4 regions of the Neisseria arctica genome follow, and region 1 is predicted to be linked to each of the others. Evidence: predicted binding sites of a transcription regulator. Region 1 holds the regulator's gene; each other region holds the start of a gene.
What was found. Region 1 encodes FNR, which switches genes on or off when oxygen is low (the NO sensors DNR and NnrR bind a similar motif). Its sites were predicted from a motif close to TTGATNNNNATCAA; they were not measured.

Region 1 (7,793 bases):
TTGAGCCAAGCCGTCTGAAACATCTTGTGCTGCACTGGCTACTGATAATAAAGATTGCCCTAAAGCCACTCTAGGTATCGGCCGCAAACGTACTTGTTCGCAAACTTTAAATACTTCAGGCGGTAATACTATTTTTTCCCAATGATGATTTAATGCTGCAGCAGCCAAGCCTAAATGCCCAGATACCCAAATATCGTCACCTACTTTTGTACCGCTACGTTTTAAAGCCTGATTTTGAGGCAACTCTCCAATGATACTAACATTAAAGACATAACTACCTTTGGTTGTATCACCGCCAATCAATGTGATATTAAATTCCTCTGCCAAGTGAAATAGGCTGTTACAGAAAGCACCTAGCCAATTCTCATCCAAAACCGGCAAAGCCGCACTTAAAAGCACCCACCTTGGTTTAGCCCCCATCGCAGCCATATCAGAAATATTAACGGCCAAAATTTTATACGCTAAATCCGCTGGATCTACATCTTCAAAAAAGTGCCTGCCAGCCAACAGCATATCGCTACTAAAACATAAATCAAACCCTGGTCGCGGACGAACAATAGCAGCATCATCACCTATACCCAATAAAACCTCGGGGTCATTTGCTCGCCTGAGTAAATACTGCCGGATAAAATCGAACTCTTTCATCTACTATGCCGGATTAAATAATAGGTTTTATTATAGCCAAGAAAATAAATCCGCCATAGCCATATACCTTTCGTGGCTAACTAACTGCCAGTTTATATACTATAAAATATACCTCTTACCCTTTGACCAATAATACTAAATATTCCATAAGGATCCATCTCAAAATTTAAATGGGGAAAATATTATTTTCTGTCATATCTTATTTAAAAGCCGAATTTCTTAAAAAATAATATGGGTGCAACAGGATTATATGATGGCATAAATTTTAAGCAAAGAACTCAAAATGAAATATTAATTACTCCGCTTTTATTAAAACCAGCAATTTTATTCACCTCACTACAATTGTAGTTAATTAGGTAATAAAAAAGCCCCGTTAAACGCGGGGCTTTCTGAATCAGGTAAAACCTTTATCAATTACGGACGGGTGTAACCGTGAATTGAAGATGCTGGGCCGGGAATCCAACCTTCTTCAGTAGCGGGACGCTCACCTTCAACTTGACCCGGAGCTACTTGGCGAGTAACCAAGGTACGGATCTTAACGTCTACACGGCGATCAGGCTCGATACAAGCGATCAGAGCAGCACGTTTCTTAGCACGAGAAACTTTAGCACCCAATTTAGCTACTTCAGCTTCACAAGTAGCAGTCATACGTGCTTGAGATTCACCCAAACCAACAGCAGTTACTTTAGTAGAAGCAACACCACGGTTAACCAAGTAGTTGGCTACAACGTTAGCACGACGCTCAGACAGAGCTTGGTTGTAAGCATCAGAACCCATGAAGTCGGTATGGCCTTCAACACGTACGGCTTCTACGTTAGTATTGCTCAAGCGTTGAGCCAATGCATTCAAGGTTTCAGTAGCTTCCGGACGCAGAGTATCGCGGTCAAAACCAAATAATGTTTGTGCAGACAGAGCTACAGTCTCATCAGCATACTCGGGGGCGACATTAACCGGGGTAGCGTCACCACACTCAATACGGCCTTGACTTGCTTTGTCCAAGTAGGTGTTTTGCCAGCATTCACCGTAGCTGTTGCGTACAATAGTTTGCTCGCGGTCAACGGTGTAACCGTGTTTAGTATGCGCTTCGCTAGCCATTGCAGTGCCTGAAGCAACCAGAGCAACGAACAAGGCGCTTAATTTAAGCTGTTTGGTCATTTTATTCCCTCATCAAAAATTGTTATGCAACGGAAACTTAGGTGCTGCCGCTACAAATCACCAATACAGGCCGCTGTATCAATTACAAACGGCGGCAAATCGGATATATCAGGTTTGCACTATAAAAAGGTCAAAGCAAACTGTCAATAGCGCGCTAACTGAAAACAACCGACAAACGGCCTGCTTCCTACCTATCAATCATGCCGAAAAATCAAACCCGTGTCATTTATTTACAACCAAAACACTACCCCTTTCATAGACAAGTTGCGCAAAAGCAACAACAAAACAATATATTGGTATGAATCTATACTTAGTGCAGTTTAATTTAACTTTTAAAAACAATTCACTTCAAAGTACAGAGAGTATACTCCCGCTTACAGATAGAAATATGTTACATTTATCTTAGTATTTGTCGTACAAATCCTACATATTTCCCGCCGACCACTCTATTTATTTATTGCCATGAAATTACAACAATTACGCTATGTTTTGGAAGTTTATAAACATAATTTGAATGTTTCCGAAGCTGCCGAAGCTCTTTTTACTTCACAGCCAGGTATTTCCAAACAAATACGCTTATTAGAGGACGAACTCGGTATCCAAATATTTATCCGCAGTGGGAAACGGGTAGTTTCGGTTTCCCAACCGGGAAAAGCCGTATTGGAGCTGGCAGAAAAAATATTGCATGATGTACAGAATATTAAAAATATCGGAAATGAATTTACAGATCAAAATACGGGTTCTTTAACAATAGCCACTACACATACGCAAGCACGCTATGTACTGCCGCCGATCGTAGCGAAATTTGTCGAACGCTATCCCAAAGTACAGCTCAGTATCCGCCAAGGTAACCCTCACTCAATATCGCAAATGGTTGCGAGCGGAGAGGCGGACTTTGCCATTGCAACCGAATCCCTTGAGGAACATACCGATTTACGTAAACTTCCTTGCTCAGAATGGACCCACGCAGTGATTGTACCTAAAGAGCATGCCCTACTTGACCTACAACGCCCTTTAACTCTCGAAGACCTTTCGACATATCCTCTAATTACTTATGAATTTGCCTTTAATAACGGTAGCAGCATAGCCCGTGCTTTCCAAAAAGCATATATTGAACCGCCTAAGGTTGCTCTTTCTTCCGCAGACACAGATGTTTTAAAAACTTATGTTAACTTGGGACTCGGTATCGGCTTAATGGCGAAAATAGCATTTGATCCCGAGCATGACCACACTCTACGTATGATTCCCGTAGATCATTTGTTCGAACCATCTTCAACTTACATAGCACTGCGTCCTGATACATATTTGCGCGGTTATACTTACGATTTTATTAATATATTTTCTTCCCCGCTAACTCGCCAAAAAATTGACCAAATTCTCTATGCTCCGATAGAAGAAGACTTCTCCATTTAGTTTCAAACAAGCATCAAAACTGATTAATTAATGATATTAGGATACGAAACCTTACAAATATATCAAACAGGCCGTCTGAAAGTTCAGACGGCCTGTTTGATATTTAAGCTATATTTATTTTTGTCAGAAAGCTTTTGGATTTTTACTTGAGCACCACTTTATTTAACCCTGTCAAACCGCATGTTCCGCACCATATACCATTTGCTTGAGTACTTGGGGTTTTAAAATTTGAATATGTTTATGCTCAACCAAAATCCAGCCTTCATGATGAAATTTCGATAAAGTTCTGCTCACTGTTTCTAATTTTAATCCCAGATAACTACCAATTTCCTCACGCGACATCCGCAAAATAAAATCATTGGCCGCAAAACCTCGGGAGTAAAGCCTGCTTGACAAATTTAATAAAAAAGCAGCCAACCGCTCTTCAGCACGCATATTCCCAAGCAATAGCATTACTCCTTGATCACGTACAATTTCACGGCTCATCAAACGGAAAAAATGAGTCTGCAAGCTGGGGATTCTTTGACCTAACATTTCCATATGGGCAAACGGGAGCTCGCATACTTCGCTATCTTCTAATGCGACGGCATCACAACTATGTACATGCGAACAAATACCGTCCATACCGATCAACTCACCCGACATAAAAAAACCGGTTACTTGATCGCGGCCATCTTGGCTGGCTACGGTTGTTTTAAAAAAGCCGGTACGTATAGCAAACAAAGAAGCAAAAGGCTCGCCTGCCCGAAATAAAAACTCGCCTTTTTTCAAGCGGCGGCTTTGTTTGATCACAGCATCAAGCTGCTCAAATTCAGTCGGCATCAACCCCACAGGCAAACACAGTTCACGCAGAGAACAGGTCGAACACAATGCTTTCATTTGATTTTGAGTGGTGTGTGCAGACATAATTTCTTCTAGGCTTTATAGCCTTTAAACCCTTTAAAATTAGAGTGATTGACTCAAATCAAGACATCATCATCTTGGTTGGCACATTCTACCAAACATCCGTAAAATTGCCCAATCCGCTATCACGGCGTCCGATTATTGTAACACACCCTTTTATAAAAGCCGCCACATGAAAACCATACCTATACACACCAGCCAAGAACCGGAGTTTAACCGCGAACTAATTGCCAGCCTACCTGCCAGCGGCCCCCGCTACACCTCTTATCCTACGGCAGACCGCTTCCATAGCGGCTTCGGCGAGTCTGATTACCTACAAGCGTTACAGCAGCGCAATACCGGAGCACTCAATAAACCTTTATCCCTATATATACACATACCTTTTTGCAATACCATTTGCTATTACTGCGGTTGTAACAAAATTATCACAAAAGATAAAACACGTGCCGACGCATATATAGAATACCTAGAAAAAGAAATGGCTCTATTGTCCCCGCATCTCAATGGGAAGCTTCCACTGGCACAGCTCCATTTTGGCGGCGGCACACCCACCTTCTTAGACGATGACCAGCTGGAACGTGTTTTCGACATGATACGGCGCCACTTTCAATTACTGCCGAACGGTGAGTATTCAATCGAAATAGACCCAAGGAAGGTCAGCCGGGAAACCGTCTTTCATCTGGGACGCCTCGGTTTCAACCGTATGAGTGTCGGTATTCAGGATTTCGATCCCAAAGTACAACAAGCCGTCAACCGCATCCAAACTGTTGAGGAAACCCGTGAAGTCATCGAAGCAGCGCGCGAAGCAGGATTCAAATCTGTTAGTGTTGATTTAATATATGGTTTGCCATATCAATCGCTTGAAAGCATCAAACCCACTATCGATACGGTTTTAACACTTGATCCGGACCGACTGGCACTTTACCACTACGCACACCTACCTCATATTTTTAAACCTCAACGCCGTATCGACACTGAGAGCGTACCAGGCAGCGAAGAGAAGCTTGATATACTTCAATACGCCGTACAAACCCTTACTCGGAAAGGTTATACCTTTATCGGTATGGATCATTTTGCCAAACCCAATGACGAATTAGCTATCGCCCTGCGTGAAGGCTGGCTTCAACGCAATTTCCAAGGTTATTCTACCTATGCGGACTGCGACTTAATTGCCATTGGCGTTTCCAGTATCGGTAAAATCGGCAATACTTATGTTCAAAACGAACGTGATATTGATGCCTATTACAACGCTATCGACAATGGTCGTTTACCCGTTATGCGCGGTTACCGCCTCAACCGTGACGACATTCTGCGTCGAAATATTATTCAAGATCTAATGTGCCGATTCTCACTTGATTTTCAAACATATGAAAGTTTGTTCGGTATTCCGTTCAAACAATATTTCTCAGAAGAATTGTCCGATTTACTAAACTTGGCCGAACGCGGCCTAATAATACTCAAACCTCAAGGTTTGACCGTCACGCCCAAAGGCCGCTTTGTGATCCGCAATATCGCCATGGTTTTCGATTATCATCTGCGCCATAAAGAAACAGCTGCAAAATATTCACAGACGGTTTAACCACATAAATAAAAAGGCTGCCTTCATGATGGACAGCCTTTTTATTTATAAATACAGGTTTTCCAATCAACCCACCTAAAAAATATAAATACATAAGAATTAACTTAATAAAAAATAACCACTTAAAAATAAATCAATAATTTTACAAAGATATAAAATATAAGCTAACGGAGAACAGCATTTTATTATGTTAGCCTGTTTGTTTTTTGATATATTTATCTAGCATTATTATCCGGTTAGACTTTAAAATGAAAAAATTCTTACTGATTACATTATTAAGCGGCTTCTCAACCATGGCCGCAGCAGAGGGACTGTATATCCAAGGTGAACTTGGCACATCTCGGTTGGTGTTAAAAGCAGACAATCAAAATCATAAAGATACTGTCACTAATACGCGTATTTCTGTAGGTAAAAGCTTCGGCAATGCCCGTTACGCACTCGATTACACCCATTTTGGGAAAGTAAAATTCCACCTCTAATGCTTATTCATCCACTCAAGGGGATTTAAGCGTACAAGGTACTGGCATCTCGGCAATTTATGATGCGCACAATCAAACTGCCTTAACACCTTATGTGGGTATTCGTGCAGGCGCCAATCGTCTAAGCGGCAATATTGAAAACCGTACCAATAATAGCTCTTACAGCTATTCAGAGACCAATACCCGTTTGGGGATTGGTTTGCTGGCGGGCGTACAATATCAAATTAATGATCAACTGGCATTCAATGTTGGCACAGAGTATAACTATCTAGGCAAGCTGGATGGTGATAAATATCCTACAAAAGTACATCAATACGGCGCACTCGCAGGTTTGCGTTATAGCTTCTAAACCAAGCATACAGCAATAACCATAAAAAATGAAAGGCCGTCTGAAAAGTTTCAGACGGCCTTCTTTTATCATTGCCATGTTGCTCAAACAACCGACAACATTTATTATCAAAAGAATATAAATCATATTAACAAATGGGTTGCCTAAAACATGCAAAATATTACCGACTATGTACGCAATACCGCGACAGCAGCCAAAACCGCATTTTACCGATTGGCGTCCTGCTCATCAGCCGAAAAAAATTACGCACTTTTACGCATGGCCGAATTGATTCAGATAAATCAAGCAAATATCTTAGCTGCAAATGCCAAAGATATGGCAGCAGCAACTGAAAAAGGTCTCGATACCCCACTATTAGAAAGGCTAAGGCTCACAGAAAAAACCGTAGAGAGCATGTGCGAAGGCTTACGACAAATTGCAGCGCTACCCGATCCAGTCGGTGAAATGGATGAATTTCGCACCCGGCCCAATGGCCTACAAATTGGCAAAATGCGCGTACCTCTTGGAGTTATCGGAATAATTTACGAATCGCGCCCTAATGTAACTGTCGACGCTGCCGCATTATGCCTAAAGTCGGGCAATGCCTGCATATTGCGCGGAGGCAGTGAAGCCTTTAACTGCAATCTGGAAATCTACCGGATTATCCGACAGGCATTACGTGAAAGCACACTGCCCGAAGATGCCGTCCGCCTAATCGAAAATACGAATAGAGAAAGTGTCGGCGCCATGCTGCAGAGTCCCGATTTGATTGATGTTATTATTCCTCGCGGAGGAAAAGCATTGGTAGCGCGTATTAGTGCGGAAGCACGCGTTCCAGTCATTAAACACCTAGACGGCATATGCCACACTTATATTGACCAAGCAGCCGACACGGAAAAAGCAGTCAATATAGCCTTCAATGCGAAAACCTCTCGTTACGGCACCTGTAATACGATGGAAACCCTTTTGATACACCAAAGCCGTGCTGCTGAAATCTTGCCTCTACTAGCAAAAAAATATAAAGAAAAACAAGTAGAATTACGTGCCTGCCCCCGTACATTAGAGATTCTGCCCAATGCAGTGGCCGCCACCGAAGAAGATTGGAACACCGAATACCTCGCACCCATTTTATCTATTAAAATTGTTGACAATATATATGAAGCAATACAACATATAAACACGCATGGCAGCCATCATACCGATAGCATCGTTACCGAAAACTATACTGATGCCCAACTATTCTTGCGTATGGTAGACAGCTCCAGTGTAATAGTAAACGCATCAACCCGTT
Region 2 (7,793 bases), 800 kb from region 1:
CCCTGCGGATAAGTCCCGCCAAGCGGGAAAATAGCGTTTATTCTATGGAAAATCGGCAGCGCGCGCAATCTCATACACGCTACCGCATTATTTTCAGACGGCCTAAACTGTTTATTCCTGCCAGCCACCTAAATACGATACTAACTCGCCTATCATGGTACTCAAAGCTTCACTCATCAAAATCTGCGAAGCAAACGCCAAGCTGGCGGCATCATCGCCGTGGTTTTCAGCCTCTTCCTGTAATACGTCCAGATATTGTATACGTTTGAGAGTGAAATCCTGGGTAAGGATAAAACTGATCTGATCCCGCCAAGTCAGCCCCAATTGGGTAACCGTTTTACCATTTCTCACATGTTGCACCACCTCATCGGCGGTCAGATCCTGCTTGGATACTTTTACGGTTGGTACTACGTCACCAGTACCTTTCAGCTCGCAATCGCTATCCAACTCAAACCCGCCTTGCGCACTGCCTTGCAACAGCCATTCCGTCATCAAGCTTGAGGGAGACTGCTTGGTATTGGGCAGGCTGGCTTCCAAACCGCCCAAGGCTTCACGCAATTTAGTCAACATAGTTTCCGCTTTGGCGGAGGCGGCATTATTGATCAACAAAAAGCCGTGCTTAGTATCAAAAACCGCCTGAATACGGCTGCTGCGGGTAAAAGCACGCGGCAGCAGATCATCAGTAATCTGCTCTTTTAGCTCTTGTTTTTCTTTACGCCCGACATTACGCGCTTCGGCATTCTGGATATCGGCCACGCGTTCTTCCAAAATATCGCGGATTACACCTGCCGGTAATACTTTTTCTTCTTTTTTCAAGGCCACCAACCAAGTGTAGTCGGCCGGGAACACCGGTTCGGGTGAAAAAGATACGGGGGCGGCAAAACCCTCGCTAAACCAGTCCAAACCCATACAAGGGGTAAACTCCGCCTCTGCCAGCTTGGCCGCCAGAGTTTCCAATTGGGGCAATTTTTCAAGATTGAGCGGGTAAAAACTGATTTGCTTAAACCACATAAGGGCATCCTTTATTATTTCTTTGTCCAAACCGCCGTATTATACAGCAAACCGCCAAGCATCCTGCCCTTGCCTTCAGACAACTTCAGCCCAATCTCCACGCCTAACACAATATTTCCGCTATTTCCCTATTGACGAAAAAACAATGAATCTGTATAGTTCTGCCTTCGGTTACGCGCCCATCGTCTAGAGGCCTAGGACACTGCCCTTTCACGGCGGCAACCGGGGTTCGAATCCCCGTGGGCGTGCCAGATTTCAAAAAACGCTTTCCATAACGGAAAGCGTTTTTTACATTTTTTCAGACGGCTCGTGCTGATTATTTTATAATCCAGCCTTATTTACCACTACACACCTTCACTCATCATGAGCTATTCTCTCGTTTTACAGCATCCCGATATTGCCTCCTACACACTCGGTGGTTTACCGGCAACCACACCCTACGCACCCGGTATCGTACGCATCGCGGTTGAGCCTGATTACACCCTGCCCGACCCCATAGCTGCCGAACTTACCCGCCAACAGATCGATTTCGGCATAGTACCCGATATGCCCTTCAACGAATTGGGATTGATTGTCAGCGATATGGATTCCACGCTGATTACTATTGAATGTATTGACGAAATTGCCGCCGGTGTGGGCCTAAAAGACCAAGTTGCCGAAATTACCGAAAGCTCAATGCGCGGCGAGTTGGATTTCGAACAATCGCTTCGCCACCGTGTCGCTTTGCTCAAAGGCTTGGAAGAGGGCGTATTCCAAGAAGTTTACGATTATGTTTTACAGCTTTCGCCCGGTGCGGAATATCTGATTGAAGAGTGCAAAAAAAATCAGGTGAAATTTATGCTGGTATCGGGCGGTTTCACATTTTTTACCGACCGTTTGAAAAACCGGCTCGGCCTTGATTACAGCTATGCCAACACGCTTGAAATAGTAAACGGTAAGCTGACCGGACGCTTGCAAGGGCGTATTATCGACGCCGAAGCCAAAGCATCACTACTGGCCGAATACCGTAAAAAACTGGGTTTGAGAAAGAAACAGGTTTTAGCCATGGGAGACGGAGCCAATGATATTCCGATGCTTCAAGAAGCCGGCATCGGCATTGCCTACCGGGCCAAACCCAAAACCCAACAAAATGCCCGTTTATGTATTAACCACTGCGGCTTAGAAGCCGTGCGAGGTTGGTTCCTCTAATTATCAAAAACATTATCGTATTGCTTAATAAAAAATGCCGTCTGAAAATTTTCAGACGGCATTTTTTATTTTTGCGGTACAACATTGGACGATTGTTAAAAATAATTTGTTGCGTTATATCTTTTAATGTGAGGCTATTCCATAACTTACAAATCACGTGCTTAAAAAATAAAATACTTTAATATCATAAGTACATAGCAGTTAAAGCATAGCATATATGCCATATATAAAACCGATCAACGCACCATAAAATTCCCAACAGCCACAAGATTGTCATACTGAGTTTCTAAAATTACATTGAAACTTAACCTATAGGATTTTCCCACCATGACATTCAAAACCTGTAAATCTGTTCTCACCGCTACCGTCTTACTCGCAATAGCACAATATACTTCGGCCGCTGCTATTGAACACCCTGCCATATTGGCCGGCCATGCTATATTACCTGCCGAATCCTTTATACAAGCCCCCTCCGATGCCCCTAAAGTATTGACAAATGCGGGGAAGTTCACTACCAGCAAGCGAACAGAAAAATTAAACAGCATTGAAGGCTTTTCGGATAATCGCCCGACAGGTGTATTTTTACCTTTTGACGGGCAACCGCTTCAAGGACATTCCGGCATTACCAAAATGGCCGACGACAGTTATTGGGTTTTGACAGATAACGGCGCAGGAAACCGAAAAAATTCGCCGGATTTTATGCTATACCTCACCCGTTATCATATCGATTTTAAAAACCACACTTTCTCTCCGCTTGAAACCATTTTTTTAAAAGATCCCGATAAAAAAATCCCTTTCCATATTATTAACGAATCCACCGAAACCCGTTATTTAACAGGAGCTGATTTTGATCCGGAGAGCCTACAGATTATCGGAGGCAATATTTGGATTGGCGACGAATTCGGCCCTTACCTTATCCAAGCAGATTTGACGGGCAAAGTATTGAATATTTTTGAAACCGAAGTTAACGGAAAAGTTATCCGATCACCGGAACACTTCAGTTTACAATCACCGGCCACCCCGGCCTCAAAGATGAAGTTTGAAGTCAACCGTTCTAAAGGTTTTGAAGGAATGGGGGCTTCTGTGGATGGGAAAATATTATATCCTCTGCTGGAGGGAGCTCTATGGGATGCCGATAAAAATAGCTATGAAAACGACAATGGAAAAAATTACCTGCGCATCTTAGAGTTTGATGTAAAAAAACAAAAATGGACGGGTAATTTCTGGAAATACCCGCTGGAAGACAATGGTAATGCTATTGGCGACTTCAATATGATTGATACAAACCGTGCTTTAATCATAGAAAGAGACAACGGAGAGGGAATCACCGAAAAAGCCTGTAAGCCGACGGATAAAGATACTACCCGCTGTTTCAGCAATCTCCCTAAATTCAAACGGGTATATTTAGTTAGATTCGGCAAAAACAATATAGGCCAAAACGTGGAAAAATTAGGTTATATCGATCTGCTCAATATTCAAGATCCGGATAAAATCGCCAAGAAACCACTAAGCGAAGGCGTATTTAAATTTCCATTTTTTACGATTGAAAATGTCGATATAGTCGATGACAAACATATTATTGTTGGCAACGATAACAACCTGCCATACTCCAGCAGCCGAGATCCGAATAAAGCAGATGACAATGAGATGATTTTATTAAACGTTGAGTCGTTACTAAAATTGAAATAAAGCCATCTGAAAAATGCCGTCTGAAAATTTTCAGACGGCATTTTAATAAAAATATACCAAATTCAACGCGTATTATTCTTCTTCACCCTCGCTGCGAATTACCAACAGTGGCAAATGACTTTGGCGCATGACTGTTTCGGCGAAGCTGCCCATCAGTAGGTGCATCAAACCGGTACGGCCATGCGTACCCAACACCAACAAGTCGGCACCTTGCGAGTCGGCATAATCTACTAATTCCTGAGCCATCTCGCGCGCGCCTTTATTGGCTACCAGAAGATGTTTGTCTACATCGGTCACGCCTAAATCCTTAGCGGTATTGACCGCAAAATCCAATACTTCATGCCCTTGGGCCACAGCGGCGGCTTCATAGCTTTCATGCTGCAAAAATTCGGGAGCAAGTGCCATATATTCGGCAGGATTGGCCACATTGACCAAAGTCAGCTTGGTATTAATCGCCACAGCCAAGCCGGCCGCGTGTTTCAAAGCATTGAGTGCGGTGCTGCTGCCGTCTACCGCTACAACCAAATGTTTATACATATCTATCCTCCTGATTCATGCAGACTCAAAGAGCCGGCTGTCGTTGGCATAATTGGGTTTCACCCCTTTCTTTGCAGTATAATACGTTCCTATTGTTTTGCCAGCTGTTATTTTATTGGTTTTTGATTTATCACAAGGTCATTTTATGCTTAAGCATCCACCTGTTTCGGCCCGTCGTTTCGGCGGTATTGCCCGCCTTTACGGAGACGAAGCGCTACGGCGTTTTGCAAATGCCCACGTTTGCGTGGTCGGGGTAGGCGGGGTAGGCTCGTGGGCAGTCGAAGCATTGGCACGTTCAGGCATAGGCAAACTTACCTTGATTGACTTAGACAATGTTGCCGAATCCAATGTTAACCGCCAGCTTCACGCACTTACGGATGATTTCGGCAAAGCCAAAGTCAGCGCACTCGGAGAGCGGATTACCCAAATCAACCCAAGCTGCCACGTGGTAGAAATTGAGGATTTTGTAACCCCTGAAAACCTGCCTGAAATTTTTTCCGAAAAATTTGATTTCGTAATTGATGCGATTGATCAAGTCCGCGTGAAAGCCGCTATGGCCGCATATTTTGTCGCCCAAAAGCAACCTTTTATTATGAGCGGAGGAGCCGGCGGACAAAAAAATCCGGCCCTTATCCGTACTGCCGACTTAAGCCGTGTTACCCACGATCCGCTGTTGGCCAATCTTCGCTATACTCTGCGCAAACGCTACGGTTTTTCACGAGATACCCAAGCCAAAATGCGCGTACCCTGTGTTTATTCCACCGAAAACGTTACCCCGCCCCAATCGGGCGAAGCCTGCGCTACCGATACCGCCCCTCAAGGTTTATCTTGCGCCGGTTACGGTGCCAGCATGTTGGTAACCGCTTCGTTCGGCCTATATTGTGCGCAAGCCGCCATCGACCATATTGCAGCCCATGAATAAGCCAGCCGTCTCTGCACCGCCCTCATCCCCCGAAAATGCCGTCGCATGGATTTTCGGCCAACCGGTAACCGATTTACCGCAAGATTTGTTTATACCGCCCGATGCGCTTAAGGTGGTACTGCACAGCTTTCAAGGCCCGCTCGATTTGCTGCTGTATCTTATCCGCAAGCAAAATATTGATGTGCTAGATATTCCGATGATCAAAATCACCGAACAATATCTGCACTATATCGCCCAAATGGAAGCCCATCAGTTTGACTTGGCCGCCGAATATCTGCTGATGGCCGCCGTACTGATAGAAATCAAATCCCGCTTGTTGCTGCCTCAGCCCGAAAGCATTGAAGACGAAGAAGCTGCCGACCCCCGCGCCGAATTGGTACGCCGCCTGCTTGCCTACGAACAAATGAAACTGGCGGCACAAGGTTTGGACGCTCTGCCGCGTGCTGGCCGTGATTTTGCATGGGCATACCTGCCGCTTGAAATCGCCATTGAAGCCAAGCTGCCCGATGTACAAACCGCCGACCTTACTCAAGCCTGGCTGGCTATTCTCTCCCGCGCCAAACACACGCAAAGCCACGAAGTGGTGCGCGAAGCCATTTCCGTACGCGCGCAAATGAGCAGTATTTTGCGTCGGCTGCGCCAAGGAAGCTGCTTGTTTCACGAATTATTCAAGCCCGAACAGGGCATTGCCTATGTTGTTGTTAACTTTATCGCCTTACTCGAACTGGCTAAAGAAGGCTTGGTACGCATCATCCAAGACGAAGGCTTCGACACCATCGAAATCCACCTGCAAGACGGTAGCGAAAAATTCGAAACAATGCTTTCAGACGGCAACGACACGGCGCCTCTCTGAAAGTTAAGCACAAAAACTTAATACAAATAAAAATAATATTGTTACTGCAAAGGATAAATCATGCCGCAAAACCCCGAAGTCTACCGCTATCTCTCCGAACATTACCTAACCTTGCCGCACTGTCTCGATATCGGCTTGAAACTCAAACACACCGGCAACCGCCAAACCATTTTAAGCATTGCCAACCGTGCCGATTTGGTCGGACGCAACGATAGCCACACCATACACGGCGGCGCGGTATGCGCCCTAATCGACGTTGCCTCTGCTTGTGCCGTTGCCGCCCACCTGCCCGATTACGAAGCGCTTGCGACACTGGATATGCGCATCGATTATATGCACCCCGCCCGCAACGACCGGCCCGTATTCTGCCGCGCCACCTGCCACCGTTTGGCCGGGCAAGTCGCTTTCGTCCGTACTCGCTGCTATCAAGACGATCCGAACGATCCCATCGCTCTAAGTACCGCCACTTTCATGCGTACAGCCCTCTCGGATGAGCAAAAACAGCAGCTGCATAACTTTTTCAGCCGACATGCCGGTCAATCGTACCAACGCTTTCCGCCTCCGTCTCCGGCGACTCCCGACTTCACCGCAAGCCAACCCGAGCCTGCCGAATCATTAATGCCCTATGCCGCATTTATCGGCCTGCAAACCGGCCAAGACGCCCAAGGCCGCCGTATTTACGCCCTGCCCTACAAACCCGAGCTCATCGGTAACGTTTTCCTACCCGCACTGCACGGCGGCTTGATCGGCGGTTTTATGGAAAGCTGTGCGGCACTTTATCTGTACGAACAAGCCGGGCTCACCGAAATACCCAAAATGATTAATTTTTCTATCGATTACCTGCGCTCCGCCCGCCCTGAGGCCGCTTATGCCCGCTGTATTCTTACCCGCCAGGGCAGCCGCATAGCCAATCTTTCGGTAGAAGCTTGGCAAGCAGACGAGTCAAAACCTTTCGCCATTGCCCGCTGCCATTTCCAAATGCCGGAATAAACCGTTCTTCAAAACCAATTTGTTGTTTGCAGGCCGTCTGAAAACTTTTGCAGTTTGCAGTCTCTTCATATTCTTTCAGACGGCCTTTTCCATGCTGATACGATACTTAACTGAGACAAATACTTGCAGCTAAACATGACTTCCTATCCGGTACATACCCAAACTCCGTAAAACGTGGTTTAATAACATCATTGCAACCGATAAGAATCATTCTCATGCCGCACGCTCCCATTATCCATTCCCTACTTGATACTGATTTATACAAATTCACCATGCTGCAAGTAGTGCTGCACCAATTCCCGCAAGCACACGGCGTCTATGAATTCCGTTGCCGCAACAACGATCAAACAGCTTACCCGCTGGCCGAAATAAAAGAAGAACTCGAACGCGAGCTGGATGCCTTATGCGAAGTCAAATTTAAAGAAGACGAGCTCCAATATCTGCGTGATATGCGCTTTATCAAAAGCGACTTTGTCGACTATCTCGAGCTTTTCCAGCTCAAACGCCGCTTTATTACCGTTTCCACAGACAGCAAAGGCCGTCTGAACATCAAAGTAGAAGGCCCGATTATCCAAGCCATGTTCTTTGAAATTTTCACTTTGG
Region 3 (7,793 bases), 450 kb from region 1:
TTATCGGAAAGGCTCAGCGTAATTTAGCCGGTACGGAAGGCGCAGGCAGCCGTTTTAACCCCGTACCTGCTAAATCAATATGGCCGAAACGCGAATGACCTTGGTTCCAATCTTCTACTGCAAGGCACAAAGATTCCCTGCTGTCGGCAACAAAATTCCACCAAATTAGCGTAGGATACGGCAACGGTTCGCCACCCAAAAGCATCACATGGCAATCAGTTTCCGCATGCAGCAGAAGGCTTGACGCGCCGTTAAGCTCGATAAAGGCCAATTCATTTTCGACAAATACCTGCCCAGCAACCTGCAAGCTGCCAGAGATGATCAAAACACCGTATTCCCAACCGGAATTTAATGCTACAACATTTTCACCACCTGCTTTTAAGCGTATATCCAATCCAAGCAGCGGGCTGTATTGCCGCGTAGGAGCGGTATGGCCACCGTAACTGCCTGTGGTTAAGGTATAATCCGCCCCGTTTTCCGTCCATGCGGGTAATTTGGGATAATGCTCAAACGAAGGTTCGATTTCTTGATTCAATGGTAGCGCAATCCAAAGCTGTACGGCATGCAGATGTTTTATACCCTCAGGAGTTTGCTCGGTATGACTGATACCTCGGGCATCACCGGTACCGGCAGTCATCAGATTAACTTGGCCGGGACAGATTAATTGCTTGTATCCCAAACTATCTTGATGCCACATTTCCCCCTGAATCATCCAAGTAAAAGTTTGCAGGTTAGTATGCGGATGAGCGCCAACCTGCATACCATCTGAACCCGGGCCGAATACGGCAGGCCCTGCATGATCTAAAAAACACCATGCGCCAATTGTGCGGCGGCCACTTTGCGGTATCAGGCGTGCAACCGGTATGCCGCCTACATCTTTCAACCGCGCGCTGACTTTGTCTACCTGCATGAATCTTCCTTTTGATTAGCTATATCGACTCGTTATTTAGCTATGTTTGCTATCTTTTCAAATCCTGCTTGTCATTCAGTATAATGGCTTTCAGGTAAACCTAACAGATAGCTTCACCACAGTGTTTTTTACGTACAGGCCGTTTGAAAACTTACCGGCTGATATTTCAGACGGCATTCAGTAAATAATTTTTTTTCCGTATCCCTCTAAAATTTCTTTAATTCCCAATACGGTTTCCCGCGCAGGCGGGTGTATACCTTCGAGCTTGTAAGTATCGCCGCATAATGCCCACTTATGTGCGCCCAATTCGTGATACGGCAACAATTCCACCGTATCGATATTACCCATATCGCCGATGAACTCACCTAACAGATGAGCCGACCTTTCGTCGTCGGTATAACCCGGCACAATCACAAAACGTACCCTTACCGCTTGATTGCGTTCCGCCAAATAACGGGCGAAATTCAAAGTTTTGGTATTGGCTATACCGACTAATGTCTTGTGGATTTCCGGATCTATCTGTTTCAAGTCGAGCATGACCAAATCGGTATTATCCAGCAGCTCTTCCAATATATTGTCATAATGCAAAGCATAGCCGTTGGTATCCAAGCAGGTGTGGATATCATGAGTGCGGCAGGCTTTAAACCAATTGCGGATAAATTCGTATTGCAGCAACGGTTCGCCGCCTGTTGCCGTTACACCGCCGCCCGTTGCTTTCAAATAATGGCGGTAAGAGAGTACCTGCTTCATCACCTCTTCTACGCTTAATTCCAAAGCCTTATCGGTATGCATGTCCCAAGTATCACGGTTGTGACAATAAAGGCAACGCATCAGACAACCTTGCATAAATAAAACAAAGCGCAAACCAGGGCCGTCTACCGTTCCGCAACTTTCGATAGAGTGCACGATGCCTTTGCCTTGGTAATGGCGGCTTCCGGCTTGGGATACCGCTACTTTTGAGCGGATAATCGGTATATTTTTCATTTTTCGAATATTTGTGATTATTTCTTCAGACGGCCTGTCATACCCTAAAGCAGAACATTTTTAAAAATCATACTTACAGGCCGTCTGAAAACCAAAGTAAACATATTGACTGCCCTGACTATTTATTTGCCATCCGCATGAAAAGTGCCGGAAATACTCCGGCACTTGCATCTTCAGAGATCGGCTACAGTGTTTTACATACTGGCCGTAAAGGTACGGGTGATGACGTCTTGTTGCTGCTCTTTTGTGAGCGAGTTAAAACGCACGGCATATCCCGAAACACGGATAGTCAACTGCGGATACAACTCTGGATCGTTCATAGCTTCAAGCAGCATTTCACGATTGAGTACGTTCACATTCAAATGCTGTCCGCCTTCAATACCTTCTTCATGATGGAAATAACCATCCATCAAACCGGCCAAGTTTTTCTCGCGGGATTCGCCGTCTTTACCCAATGCGCCCGGCACAATCGAGAAAGTATAGGAAATACCATCTTTGGCAAACTCAAACGGCAGTTTGGCTACAGAGCTGAGCGAAGCCACCGCACCATTGACATCACGCCCGTGCATCGGATTCGCCCCCGGGCCAAACGGCGCACCGGCGCGGCGGCCATCGGGTGTATTACCGGTTTTTTTACCGTATACCACGTTGGAAGTGATGGTCAGCACGGATTGGGTGGGGAGGGCATTGCGATACATTTTATGGTTGGCCACTTTTTTCATAAACCGCTCTACCAAATCGCAAGCAATGCTATCGACCCGATCATCGTTATTGCCGAATTGCGGATATTCTCCCTCAATCTCAAAATCAACGGCAATATTGTTTTCATCACGAATCGGGCGCACTTTGGCGTATTTAATCGCCGACAGCGAATCCGCCGCTACCGACAAACCGGCAATACCGCATGCCATCGTACGCTTCACATCACGATCATGCAGCGCCATCAGTACAGCCTCGTAAGCATATTTGTCGTGCATATAATGAATGATATTCAGGGCGGTAACATATTGGGTAGCCAGCCAATCCATGAAATTATCCATGCGGTTCAATACGGTATCGTAATCCAGTACTTCATCGAGAATCGGCTCGGCTTTGGGGCCGACTTGTTCTTTTGATTTTTCGTCTACGCCGCCGTTAATCGCATAAAGCATGGTTTTAGCCAGATTGGCACGCGCTCCGAAAAACTGCATGTGTTTACCCACCACCATCGGGCTGACGCAGCAGGCAATCGCATAATCATCACTATCGAAATCCGGACGCATCAAATCATCGTTTTCGTATTGGATAGACGAAGTATCAATCGATACCTTGGCACAGTAGCACTTGAACTGCTCAGGCAGCCGCTCCGACCACAATACGGTAATGTTTGGTTCGGGCGACGCTCCCATGTTGTAAAGCGTATGCAGGAAGCGGAAGCTGTTTTTAGTTACCAATGTCCGACCATCCAATCCCATACCGCCGATGGATTCAGTGGCCCAAATCGGGTCGCCTGAAAACAGCTCGTCATATTCTGGCGTACGCAAAAAGCGTACCATACGCAGTTTCATAACCAAATGGTCAATTAGTTCTTGAGCCTGCAATTCGGTCAACGTGCCGTTTTGCAAATCACGCTCGATATAAATATCCAAAAACGAGGAAACACGCCCGAACGACATCGCTGCGCCGTTTTGTGATTTTACGGCAGCCAGATAGGCAAAATAAGTCCACTGAACCGCCTCGCGGGCATTTTGAGCAGGGCCGGAAATATCAAAACCATAGCGTGCCGCCATCTCTTTCATCTGACCGAGCGCACGGTATTGCTCACTGATTTCTTCGCGGCGGCGGATTACCTCTTCCAAATCATTGCCCGCTTCCAAATCTGCCTGCAAAGAATCAAACTGAGCCGCTTTATCGGCCATCAAGCGGTCGATACCGTAAAGAGCCACACGACGGTAATCACCGATAATCCGTCCGCGTCCGTAAGCATCAGGCAAGCCGGTTAGCACACCCGATTTACGGCAGCGGCGGATATCGGGGGTGTAAACGTCAAATACGCCCTGATTATGGGTTTTACGGTATTCGGTAAATGCTTTTTCCACTTCCGGATTCAGAGGGCTGTTATAAATACGGCAAGAGTCCATCACCATTTTCAAACCGCCGTAAGGCATGATGGCACGTTTGAGCGGTTCATCGGTTTGTAATCCGACTACGGCCTCCAAATCTTTATTAATATAACCCGCTTCATGGCTGTTGATACCGGCCACAATTTGTGAATCGATTTTATAAGGTGCATGGGTACGGTTTTCGACCTTGATACATTCCATCACTTCATGCCACAACTTTTTCGTTGCTTCAGTAGCCGGCTGTAAAAACTCCGCCCCGCCTTCGTAAGGCGTGTAGTTTTGCTGAATGAAGTCGCGCACATCAATGCCCGCCTCCCAGCTTCCCGATTTAAAACCTGTCCAAGCGGCAGGGCGTGTTTGTGTGGTCGCACTCATGCTTTAACTCCTATTTAACAATTCAAACCAACAAGATAAATAATTTTCTGAGTATTTAGCATAGCACCACAATATGGCACGGTTAATACATAAAAACGAAATAAAATTACTTTATTGACTTACATCATGAAACAAAATGTAGTCTAAAAAACAAGCGTTCCTAATGCTGGCAATCACTTTTCTACAAGCGTAAAATAAATAAATTACGCGCGTTAACATATTTCAAAAGTTTCCCCGTATACCAACCCATCTGCTTTGGTTCCAAACGTAAAAAGGCCGTCTGAAAAATTTCAGACGGCCTTTTTAACCCCCCAACAGAGCACTCCGCTCACCATTCTAATCGGATATATTTTCAATCTGCGGCAGTAAAATAGTGATTACATTTTCGGCGGTAATAATTTGCCCGGATTAAGCAAGTTATGCGGATCCAATGCCGCCTTTACCGTACGCATCAAAGCAATTTCCGCATCGGTACGAACACGCGGCAACCAATGGTTTTTCACCTGACCGATACCGTGCTCGGCAGCAATGGTTCCCTCGCAGGCCAATACGTTTTCATACACAATAGCATTTACCGCATCTTCATAAGCATATACTTCATTACTTAATACGTCAGGCAGGAAAGTATTGTAATGCAGGCTGCCGTCACCCAAATGCCCGAATACGACAATGCGGATACCGGTAAACACCTTTTCCAAGGCAGGCCCACAACCGTTTACAAACTCGGCTACGCGTGCAATCGGTACGGCAATATCATGTTTGATACTGGCACCCAAGTTACGCTGTGACGCTGAAATATTTTCACGCAATTTCCACCAATCGGCCCGCTCTGATTGTGACTTCGCCAAAGCGGCATTTTCAAAACCCTGCTCATATAAAAACTCAGCCAGCAAACTACCCAAGTCATCTCGCGGCACAGAATCGGTTAATTCCAACAAAATATGCCACTCGGCATCCACGGGTGAGCGGGTTCGGCTGAATTCGGCAGACAGAGATAACGCAAATCGGCTGACCAACTCAAAACTGCACAAGCGTTCGGCAAAACGTCCTTGAATCAAAGTTAGCAATTCAACGGCTCTGTCAATATTTTCTACGCCTACCCAAGCGGTTTCGACAGTTTGCGGCTGTGCAAACAATTTCAGAGTCGCTCCCGTAATAATGCCGAGCGTTCCTTCGCTGCCGATAAACAAATGGCGCAGGTCATAACCCGTAGTATTTTTGTGTAACGGCTGTAAATGCGATATCAGCGTACCGCCGGGCAGTACCACCTCCAATCCCAACACCAAATCACGCATACTGCCGTAACGTAATACATTCAAACCACCTGCATTACAAGCAATGTTACCGCCGATTTGACAAGAACCCTCACTAGCCAAGCTCAAAGGGAATAAACGTCCGGCGGCGGCGGCGGCCTGCTGAACACTCTGAAGCACGGCACCTGCATCTACCGTTATGGCATTGTCGGACAAATTAACCTGACGGATTCGGTTGAGTTTGCTTAAATTCAACAATACCCCGCCATCCGGAACTGCCGCCCCGCACAAACCGGTATTGCCCCCTTGTGGCGTAACCGGAATACGGTTTTCATAACAAAAGCGCATCAGTGCCTGTACACCTTCTACACTGGCAGGCTGTACCACCGCATCTACCCGTCCCGTATAACGACGACGCTGATCAGTTAACCAAGCTTCCGTATCTTCAGGCAATTCGGCAGAAGATAAAATTTGTTGCAGCTTTTGCTTAAGCGACATTTGTCATTTCCCTAAATCAAAGTTTTCAGACGGCATCAATTAAAAGTAATCAAAAGAATATTAAAGCATTATGTTTGTTTATATTCATTTACCATATCTTTACCGTCTGGAATCCATATTATGGAGGATATTTACAATTTACCGTAAGTACAGAAATAAGCAGTATCTACCGCTACTTTCAGCTGAAATTTGCTGTTTGCATCAACGGTAAAACTTTCCCCCGCAGAAAATATTTGCCATTCATCCGAACCGGACAATTTAACTGTTAAAGCACCGCTGATTACTGTCATTGTTTCAAAATCGTCGGTACCGAACTCATATTCTCCCGCCTCCATCACTCCGACCGTTGCCGGTAAGGTTTCGGTTTGCAGTCCGATAGAAGCAACTCTACCGTTGAAATACTGATTGATCTTCAACATAATTTTCTCTCTATTTTTCTCCAAAAGTTACGATATCTACTATTTTGCCAATATGTTTATTAAATACCTTTATCCGATATCTGAAACCCTATTTTTACCAACAAATATCTATTTTACTTGTCTACTATCATAATAAAAGCGGGATAGGCAGATTCAAACCTTACCTAAAACCACTCTCATTCACATATTTTGCCCACGCCTTTTACATATAGCAGGCAAAACAAAAGCAGGATACTAGAAGTATCCTGCTTTGCAATCTATATTCGGATAGATTATTTAGTAGCAGCAGAAGCAGCTTCGGTAGCAGCAGAAGCAGCAGCTTCAACAGCAGAAGCAGCAGCAGAAGCGGCTGTATCAGCAGCAGAAGCGGCTTCAGTAGCAGCAGAAGCAGCAGCTTCAGTAGCAGCAGAAGCGGCCTCGGTAGCAGCAGAAGCGGCAGAAGCAGCAGCCTCGGTAGCGGCAGAAGCAGCAGAAGCAGCAGCTTCGGTAGCTTTAGTAGCGCTATCGCCACAAGCAGCCAATACCAAAGACATCAGGGCAGCAGCAAACAATGATTTTTTCATTTCTATTAACCTTCTTTATTGATCAATTTTAAAGATAACTAAAATTTGGCCGGTCAGTATTGCACGGCCATATTACAAATCCATGACTGAATTTTCAGCAATTATGCCGCACGCCCCACGCCAACGCAATCATGCTGATTGAGGTTGCCGTAGGTTGTGTTTCTTTTAGTGTGCCTTCAGACGGCATAAGTTCACATAAAATCACCCCTTTTATTCGAAACAACTGCCCAAACTCTTTTTTTAATCTATTTTTTCAATTAGTTATATTAATTTTTAAAAGAATTGATAATTTTGCAAAGGTTCTGTTTCTTTTGTTATCTTTTTTACAAAAGTTGCGAAAAAGCAACATACAAAAATTTTCATGGGTATTTCTTTTGACACCGGCACCGCTTTACATACCCGCAAAGAAACCTTTTATATAGATTTCGTATGCTACAATTAGTATGTTATTCACCTACTCCGAGAGGATACCTCATGGCTATTGCAAAAAACTCAGCCGTTACCCTGCACTATGAAATGTTTGATGCCAACGACCAGCTCATTGATAAAACCGAACAACCGATTGCCTATCTGCACGGCGGTTACGACGGTATTTTCCCGTTGGTTGAAGAAGCACTCCATGGTAAAGATGTCGGCGATGTAGTCGATGTCGTACTTTCTCCCGATGACGCCTTCGGCGAACAGGATCC
Region 4 (7,793 bases), 700 kb from region 1:
TTTTCATGATATCGCCAAAGGCCGGGGCGGCGATCATTCCGAACAAGGTATGGCGGATGCCCGCGACTTCGCCCGCGACCACTTTATGCCCGAAACAGACAGTGATTTGCTGGTGTGGTTAGTAGAAAACCACCTGCTGATGTCTGCTACCGCTCAAAAAGAAGATATCCAAGATCCCGACGTCATCGCTCGTTTTTGCAGTAAGGTTCAATCCCAAGAACGGCTGAATGCCCTTTACTTGCTTACCGTAGCCGATATTCGCGGCACTAATCCCAAATTGTGGAATGACTGGAAAGCCAATCTTCTACAAAACCTCTTTCACGCTGCTGCCCGACATTTTGCAGGTGAAACCCGAGACCGTTCGGTCATTGTCAGCCGCCGCCAAAAAAGTGCGCAAGAACTACTCTCCCACACCGGTACGCCTGAAAAACAACAAAAAAAATTGTGGCAGGTACTCGGCCCTGCCTATTTCGTGCGCCACGAATCACAAGAAATTTTGTGGCACTGCGCCAATCTCGTTCATAACATAGAAACCGCACAAGCACGCAGCCGCATATCGCCCGATGGCAATACTTTGCAGGTGATGGTATTTATGCCCAATGCCGCCCGTGTATTTGCCCGCTTGTGCCGTATTTTCAGCCATCATGGCCTCAATATTCTTTCGGCCCGTGCCTATGTAACCGAACATAATTATCTGCTCGATACTTTCATCGTACAAATACCCGCCCGCCACCAAAGCAGCGATTATCCCTATATACAAAGTGCCCTCGAAGCCGAACTGAACAACTTCATCCACGGTTTTCATACCGAAGACGACGCTACCTGCGGTATCCGTAGTCGCCGCAGCCGCCATCTGCCGATAGCACCGCATATCGTTTTAACACCCGAGGAAAACCGCCCCGGCTGGTACACGCTGGAGCTTATTGCCGTTAACCGGCCTTATTTGTTGGCCAATATCGCCGAAGTCTTGTCCGACCAAAACATCAGTTTGCGCTATGCCAAAATCACCACGCTGGATGAGCGCGTGGAAGACAGCTTCGTGCTTTATTGCCCGCATTTGGAAAACCCCAAAAACCAATTGGAACTCAAGCGCGCCCTGTTGGAACAGTTAAGTAATTAATCCAAGGCCGTCTGAAAATATTCAAAACTTTCCGCCAAAATAAAATGCCGTCTGAAAATATTTTCAGACGGCATTTTTCAAATAAAAATCGCTTTATCTGTATATTCAAACTGCGACAAAGCCTGTTCAAGTACTTCTGCCTCTTTAATAGTACGAATATGCTCAAACAATAATTGAGCTTCCGGATAAACCTTACGCAGCATCCCCAACCATTGCTTCAACCGTGCTACCGGATATTTATTGTTCGCCTCTTTTTTCAAACACAAATCAAAAAACAAGCGTATCCAATCCATCACTTCTGAAAATTGTGCTTCTACTACCGTTGTTCCATGCTCATATTGTGCGATTTGTCTGGCCAAATCAGGCCTCATCACCGCACCGCGCCCAAGCATAATGCTGTCGCATCCGCTTTCAGCCTTAATGCCGATATAATCGTTTAAGGTGAAAACATCACCGTTGGCCGTTACCGGAATATTAACCGTATCACGTATTTTCCTTACCCAGCGCCAATGTGCCGGCGGTTCGTAGCCTTCTACTTTGGTACGGGCATGAACGGTTAGCGCACATGCCCCTCCTTCGGCAATCGCACAAGCATTTTCTAAAGCCAGTGATTTGTCTTCGAAACCCAACCTCATTTTTGCAGTGAGCGGGATGTGCGGCGGCAATGCAGAACGTAAAGTCTGCACAATATGCTGGATAAGCTCAGGCTCTTTCAAAAGCACCGCCCCGCCCTTGTGCTTGTTCACCGTAGGCGCCGGGCAGCCGAAATTAAGATCAATTTTATCCACGCCTAAGCGAACCGCTGCCAAAGCGTTTACAGCCATGTTCTCAGCATCACTACCCAATAATTGGACGGTACAAGGCACCCCTGCATAAGTACGGTTGCCATTAGCAATTTCAGGAACATATTTCAACCAGGTTTGGCGGGAATGAACCGTATGGGTGATGCGTACAAATTCACTAACACATTCATCAAAGCCACCGATACGGGTAAGCAGGTCCCGCATTACATCATCACAAAGCCCCTGCATCGGAGCCAGAACCAAACGGTGAGTGTTCATCAAGATATACCAAAATATTAAAAAATATCAGCGGGTTTGAATCTTTCAAACCCGCTGCTTCAACAGCCCATAAGTTTATTTTAGCGGCGGTGGTACTTTTTGACTACCGGTTTGCGAACTTCATCCGACTTTTCAAGCAAATCTGCCGACTCTGATTGATACCCGATATCATGTCCTTCGTCTTTCGCTGATTGTTTACTTTTTTCATTCCACATAAATGCTTCGGAAAGATCGGTAAAAGTAATCACATCTTGACGATTACGGTCTAAAGTGAAAACAGGCTTTCCATAACGATAAACCAAATTGGCATCAATATTCAAAACATGCTGCTCGGCATTAACTTGGGCATAGTTGCGTACTCCCAAAACCCGCCCGTTTCGGTTTAGATAAAAACTTGTATAGTAATCGCTGCCAAAGTATTTTTTGAAATCGAATTCTGCCATTGCTTTTGACAATTTTTCAGCAGAATCGCGCGCCTCTTCGATTTTCTGCTCATCTATATTTTGCTCGGGCAAAGTTTTTTGCAAATAATCAAAATGCTGCCTGTATGCTTTTATAAAAGCATCGGCATAGGCAGTTTTTGTCGGCTTGTCCCACCGGATTTCCAAGCGGTATTTAGCGCCTAATTCTTTGGCAAACTCGTCTTTCTCTGCCAATCGATAAGTTTCCGCAGGCAATGAGCCGTATGCGCTATACGATGCCAATACCCATGCCCTAAAAATATTCCGTAACGGTATGTCATCCAAAGTACCTTTCGGTAAGGTGAAACGGAATGGTTCGTTTAACATACGCAAACGCATCGGAGAAGCAACGAAAAAATCCAATATTGCCGTAATACTGCCCGGAGCTTCCATAGTAAGGCTCAGATTTTTCAAATCAAATAAAAGCGGCAGTTTCATACTGCTATATTCATTACGTCCCCGCATAAGCAATTCGGGCGTTAACTCCAACAATTCTTCGCGTAAATCAACCGCTCCCGCATATTTCAGACGGCCACTTTCCAAATATTGGGTTAGATTGGGATATTGTTCTAAAGCTCGCGTCGCTAATACACCTACATTCTCACTTTCCTCGGATGAACCAAGTATGGTTGACAACAAATCTCCCTCTGCTGCATTTTCATCAGCTCCGCTTACAGACTCATCCGCCAACGACAATGTGGCTGTTTCATTGTTTCCTGTATCTTCCCCATCCGGCAGCTTACTTTCCTTATCTGCAGACTTCATAGGTAAAACACCTTCATATCCGTCTGTCTGTCCTGCTTTTTCAGTATCGCCCTCTTTCAAAGCAATTTTACGGCTCTTTTCAAAAGCCTGGGAATCAGAGGGCACTCCCTTATTTTTCTCACTTAAGAAAATACGCATTTCACCGCTGAAATTGTAGCTGCTATCCTGCTTTGTACTACGCTCCATCGCGATTTTCATCATATCTTGCGGAGATTTTCCGTTTAATGTACCGCAAGCACTTAAACCAAAGACAACAGGCAGCAATACCGCCAATACAGTCCTCCTCATATCCTTTTCCTTTTAAAATATAAAATTTATTCAATATTCTAAACAAATTCTTAACAATCTCCAATACAAAAAAGGTCATTAACCAATATCGCCCATCGTTGGCATATGCAGTATCATGTACAAAATCACTATTTATCATCTACGCCTTCAACACCACCCGTCATTATTATGCCTTACACCGTTACTCTCTCACCGGACAATACCGAATTCCCCATTAACGATAACGAACCGATTCTGGCTGCAGCAAAGCGCTATGGCCTTAATTTGCCGCACTCGTGCCAAAATGGCATTTGCGGACAGTGCAAAGCAGAAATTCTCGAAGGGGAAATCATTCAAGGTCCTCATGCCGAGCTGGCATTAAGCAGCGAAGAAACCGTACACGGTAAAATCCTAATGTGCTGTTGTGGCGTAAAAAGCAATATCCACCTCAAAGTACCTGCGTATAACGGCATCAAAGCACCACCCGTTAAAACCCTGCCCACCCGTATAACCGCCATTGAAATCAGAAATCACACTGCCATTGTGACACTGACCCTCCCCAAAGCGCCTCCGTTTATTTTCCATCCCGGCCAATACATTGATATTTTATTACCCAACAACCAAACCCGCAGTTATTCGATTGCGAATAACCCACAATATACTGAATGGCTGGAACTACATATCCGAAAACATGACAACGGCTTATTTAGTAATATGATTTTTAACGATAAGCCTACCGTTCAACCCAAAAGCATTTTACGTATCAGAGGCCCTCTGGGTACATTTTCCCTAAGAGAGGGACAAAAACCGATTATCTTTTTAGCTGCCGGTACGGGTTTTGCCCCCATCCAAAGTATGCTGCATCATCTTATCAACATAGATAGCATACGCCCTATTCACTTATATTGGGGTATGCGTACGATACAAGACTTTTATGCTTTGGATACCGCAGAAAACTTAATCGCACAGCTACCGAATGCGCGCTTTACTCCGGTTCTCTCCCGTGCAAATAGTGATTGGCACGGTGCGCGGGGTTATGTTCAAGACCACGTTATCCAAGACTACCCAGATCTGTCCGGTTACGAAGTTTATACCTGTGGCTCTCCTCAAATGATTCAAGCTGCCAAAACGGTTTTATCAGAAAGATGCAGGCTACCCGAACATGCTTTTTTTTCAGACATCTTCCTACCGGCATCAACCTAAACCATAAAAGCATACGGCCTTCCATAACTGGTAGCCGTTTTACTTTTACTTCAGGTAGCTAGGCAATACAAAATACAAATATTCCCGATTTAACAACCAACTCTCCCAACCTTGACTTGCATCAAAGACCTTGCTCGGATTTTCCCTATAATGCCTAATAACAAAGCCTAAAAACTGAATTTCATAATTTAACTAACGGTGAAAACTATGGAACTCTTTAAAGAATTATTTGCATCTCCGGTAGGTATTTTGTCTTTTATTACGATTGCTGTAGTGATTGTTATTGCAACATTTTTATTTTTCTGGGTTAAAAAGCAAGCAGACAATAGTTCTCAACGCTGACGTTTCTTTTCCTCTTGATGTGTGTGTGTTTAGGGTGTGGCTGGTGTCACACCTTTTTTTTGTTTATGCTAACAGTTTTATCAAATTTATTTCCAAATAACTATTTTTGAATAAAAAATTTAGTTCACAATATTTAAAATACGATATATTAAAACTATTAACAATTAATTAAACTATCCAAATCTTAGATATAATAACTGGTTATTTAGAAAATTATAAATAGTTCCCATTATAAAAGTTAAATAAAGTAAATAAAATACATTGCTATCCAGATAAAAACAATTCTTTACATACCCATTAAAAAATGAATTTAAAAGTATAAAAATATCAAAATAAACTACTTATAAAAATAGTTAATTTTTTCAAAACAAATAGATAAAAAGCTCTATAAATAATTTAAAAAATAAAAATAAAACAATAATTTAAACAATACAAAACAATCATATACAAGTAATTTATTTATAAAATTTATTATTTGTATCCGATTAAATACATTTTTAATATTATTCCGTGAAATACCGAAAAGAAAGGTAAAACGATAACTTTAAAGTTAAATAGCCGCCTATGATATATCTATGGTAACCGCCTTAATCAAGGCAGTCTTTTGAAGAAAGTATATTAAAATGAAAAAATATTTTGCCGAATTTTTTGGTACCTTTTGGTTGGTATTAGGCGGTTGCGGCAGCGCAGTATTGGCCGCTGCTTTTCCTGAATTGGGTATCGGCTTTGCAGGCGTAGCGCTCGCATTCGGTTTAACCGTACTGACTATGGCTTATGCCGTAGGCCATATTTCAGGCGGCCACTTTAATCCGGCAGTTTCCGTCGGATTGTTTATAGGTGGCCGTTTTAACGGTAAAGATTTGCTGCCCTATATTGCAGCCCAAGTAATCGGCGCCATTGCCGCCGCTGCCGTGCTTTACTGCATTGCATCAGGCAAAGTCGGCTTTGATGCCGCTGCATCAGGCTTTGCCAGTAACGGCTTCGGCGAACACTCTCCCGGCAATTACAGCATGATGTCGGCTTTGGTTATCGAAGTTGTTCTGACTGCGTTTTTCCTGATTATCATCATGGGTGCCACCGACAAGCGCGCACCAGCCGGATTCGCACCGATTGCCATCGGCTTGGGCTTAACATTGATCCACTTGATCAGCATCCCAGTAACCAATACTTCTGTTAACCCCGCCCGCTCTACCGGTGTCGCATTATTCCAAGGCGGTTGGGCTGTCGATCAACTATGGCTCTTTTGGGTAGCACCGATTATCGGCGGTGCCATCGGTGCGGCAATTTACCGTTATTTGTTAAGCGACAACGACTAACATACAAGATTGAACCTTTGTGCGGTTACCAAAGCAAATGCAGCCTGATTTCAGGCTGCATTTTTTATTACAACATTGAAGCACACATACTATTCTGCCGCACCAAACAGCAAGCCTTCTTTAATCCCCCGAATCTTATCGCGCAATACCGCCGCTTCTTCAAACTGCAAATCACGGGCGGCTTGCTGCATGGCTTTTTCGAGTTTGGCAATCTCTTTCAAAGCATCTTCTTCGGTGTGGATTTCACCCACTTTTACCGATTTTCCTTTCAGACGGCCTTTATTATTTTCTTCATGATACACGCCGTCGATAATGTCTTTTACCTGTTTGGTAATTTGTGTGGGTGTGATTCCGTGCTCTTCGTTAAACTTGATTTGCTTCTCACGACGGCGTTCGGTTTCTTCGATGGCTGCTTTCATCGAATCGGTTATTTTATCGGCATAAAGAATCGCAACGCCGTTTACGTTACGGGCAGCCCGACCTATGGTTTGGATTAAGCTGCGGTGGCTACGCAAAAAACCCTCTTTATCGGCATCCAAAATCGCCACCAGAGAAACCTCGGGAATATCCAAGCCTTCGCGTAATAAGTTGATGCCTACTAACACATCAAACAATCCCAAACGCAAATCACGAATGATTTCCACGCGCTCAACGGTATCAATATCACTATGGAGATAGCGTACTTTAACTCCCAATTCACTGTAATAGTCGGTCAGCTGCTCAGCCATACGCTTGGTGAGCGTGGTTACCAACACCCGCTCGCCTTTGGCAATCCGGTCGTTGATTTCACTTAGTAAATCATCCACCTGTGTAACCACCGGACGGATAATGATTTGCGGATCAACCAAACCTGTGGGACGAACCACCTGCTCGACAACTTGACCTGCATGTTCGGACTCATACTGGGCAGGAGTTGCCGATACAAAAACGGTTTGCGGCATGATTTTTTCAAATTCATGAAACTTCAGCGGACGGTTATCGCGGGCAGACGGCAAGCGGAAACCGTAATCCACCAAATTTTGCTTACGGCTGGCATCTCCTTTATACATACCACCGATTTGGCCGATGGTAACATGGCTTTCATCAATAAACATGATGGTATTTTTCGGCAGATAATCCATCAACGTGGGCGGTGGCTCCCCCTCTTTTTTACCGGAAAAGTGGCGGGAATAGTTTTCAATGCCTTTGCAAAAACCCATTTCATAGAGCATTTCCAAATCGAAACGGGTACGCTGTTCGATGCGCTGTTGCTCGACAT

Region 2: LVJ86_RS01850 (universal stress protein) is a predicted target of FNR. The motif match lies at 4,548-4,561, and genes of this name have one in related genera.
Region 3: pflB (formate C-acetyltransferase) is a predicted target of FNR. The motif match lies at 4,486-4,499, and genes of this name have one in related genera.
Region 4: LVJ86_RS06000 (DUF3149 domain-containing protein) is a predicted target of FNR. The motif match lies at 4,989-5,002, and genes of this name have one in related genera.

The regions. Positions count from the first base shown of each region.
Region 1 is NZ_CP091510.1:2,004,113-2,011,905, forward strand. Features, by position in the region: gene thiL (thiamine-phosphate kinase) at 1-645, opposite strand, end outside; gene LVJ86_RS09285 (OmpA family protein) at 1,060-1,800, opposite strand; gene LVJ86_RS09290 (CysB family HTH-type transcriptional regulator) at 2,263-3,213, shown strand; gene fnr (fumarate/nitrate reduction transcriptional regulator Fnr) at 3,385-4,119, opposite strand; gene hemN (oxygen-independent coproporphyrinogen III oxidase) at 4,289-5,695, shown strand; gene LVJ86_RS09305 (hypothetical protein) at 5,944-6,174, shown strand; partial or broken gene LVJ86_RS09310 (opacity family porin) at 6,185-6,523, shown strand; gene LVJ86_RS09315 (glutamate-5-semialdehyde dehydrogenase) at 6,674-7,793, shown strand, end outside.
Region 2 is NZ_CP091510.1:422,674-430,466, reverse strand. Features, by position in the region: gene LVJ86_RS01870 (recombination-associated protein RdgC) at 112-1,011, opposite strand; tRNA gene LVJ86_RS01865 (tRNA-Glu) at 1,187-1,262, shown strand; gene serB (phosphoserine phosphatase SerB) at 1,375-2,199, shown strand; gene LVJ86_RS01855 (esterase-like activity of phytase family protein) at 2,527-3,888, shown strand; gene LVJ86_RS01850 (universal stress protein) at 3,961-4,425, opposite strand; gene LVJ86_RS01845 (tRNA threonylcarbamoyladenosine dehydratase) at 4,571-5,347, shown strand; gene LVJ86_RS01840 (segregation and condensation protein A) at 5,340-6,200, shown strand; gene LVJ86_RS01835 (PaaI family thioesterase) at 6,261-7,190, shown strand; gene pncB (nicotinate phosphoribosyltransferase) at 7,406-7,793, shown strand, end outside.
Region 3 is NZ_CP091510.1:1,554,469-1,562,261, forward strand. Features, by position in the region: gene LVJ86_RS07170 (pirin family protein) at 14-910, opposite strand; gene pflA (pyruvate formate lyase 1-activating protein) at 1,088-1,894, opposite strand; gene pflB (formate C-acetyltransferase) at 2,089-4,371, opposite strand; gene LVJ86_RS07185 (FAD-binding oxidoreductase) at 4,749-6,122, opposite strand; gene ppnP (pyrimidine/purine nucleoside phosphorylase) at 6,254-6,541, opposite strand; gene LVJ86_RS07195 (hypothetical protein) at 6,814-7,104, opposite strand; gene LVJ86_RS07200 (FKBP-type peptidyl-prolyl cis-trans isomerase) at 7,579-7,793, shown strand, end outside.
Region 4 is NZ_CP091510.1:1,308,120-1,315,912, forward strand. Features, by position in the region: gene glnD ([protein-PII] uridylyltransferase) at 1-1,120, shown strand, start outside; gene LVJ86_RS05985 (tRNA dihydrouridine synthase) at 1,198-2,181, opposite strand; gene LVJ86_RS05990 (hypothetical protein) at 2,262-3,695, opposite strand; gene LVJ86_RS05995 (2Fe-2S iron-sulfur cluster-binding protein) at 3,864-4,877, shown strand; gene LVJ86_RS06000 (DUF3149 domain-containing protein) at 5,085-5,219, shown strand; gene aqpZ (aquaporin Z) at 5,843-6,535, shown strand; gene uvrB (excinuclease ABC subunit UvrB) at 6,625-7,793, opposite strand, start outside.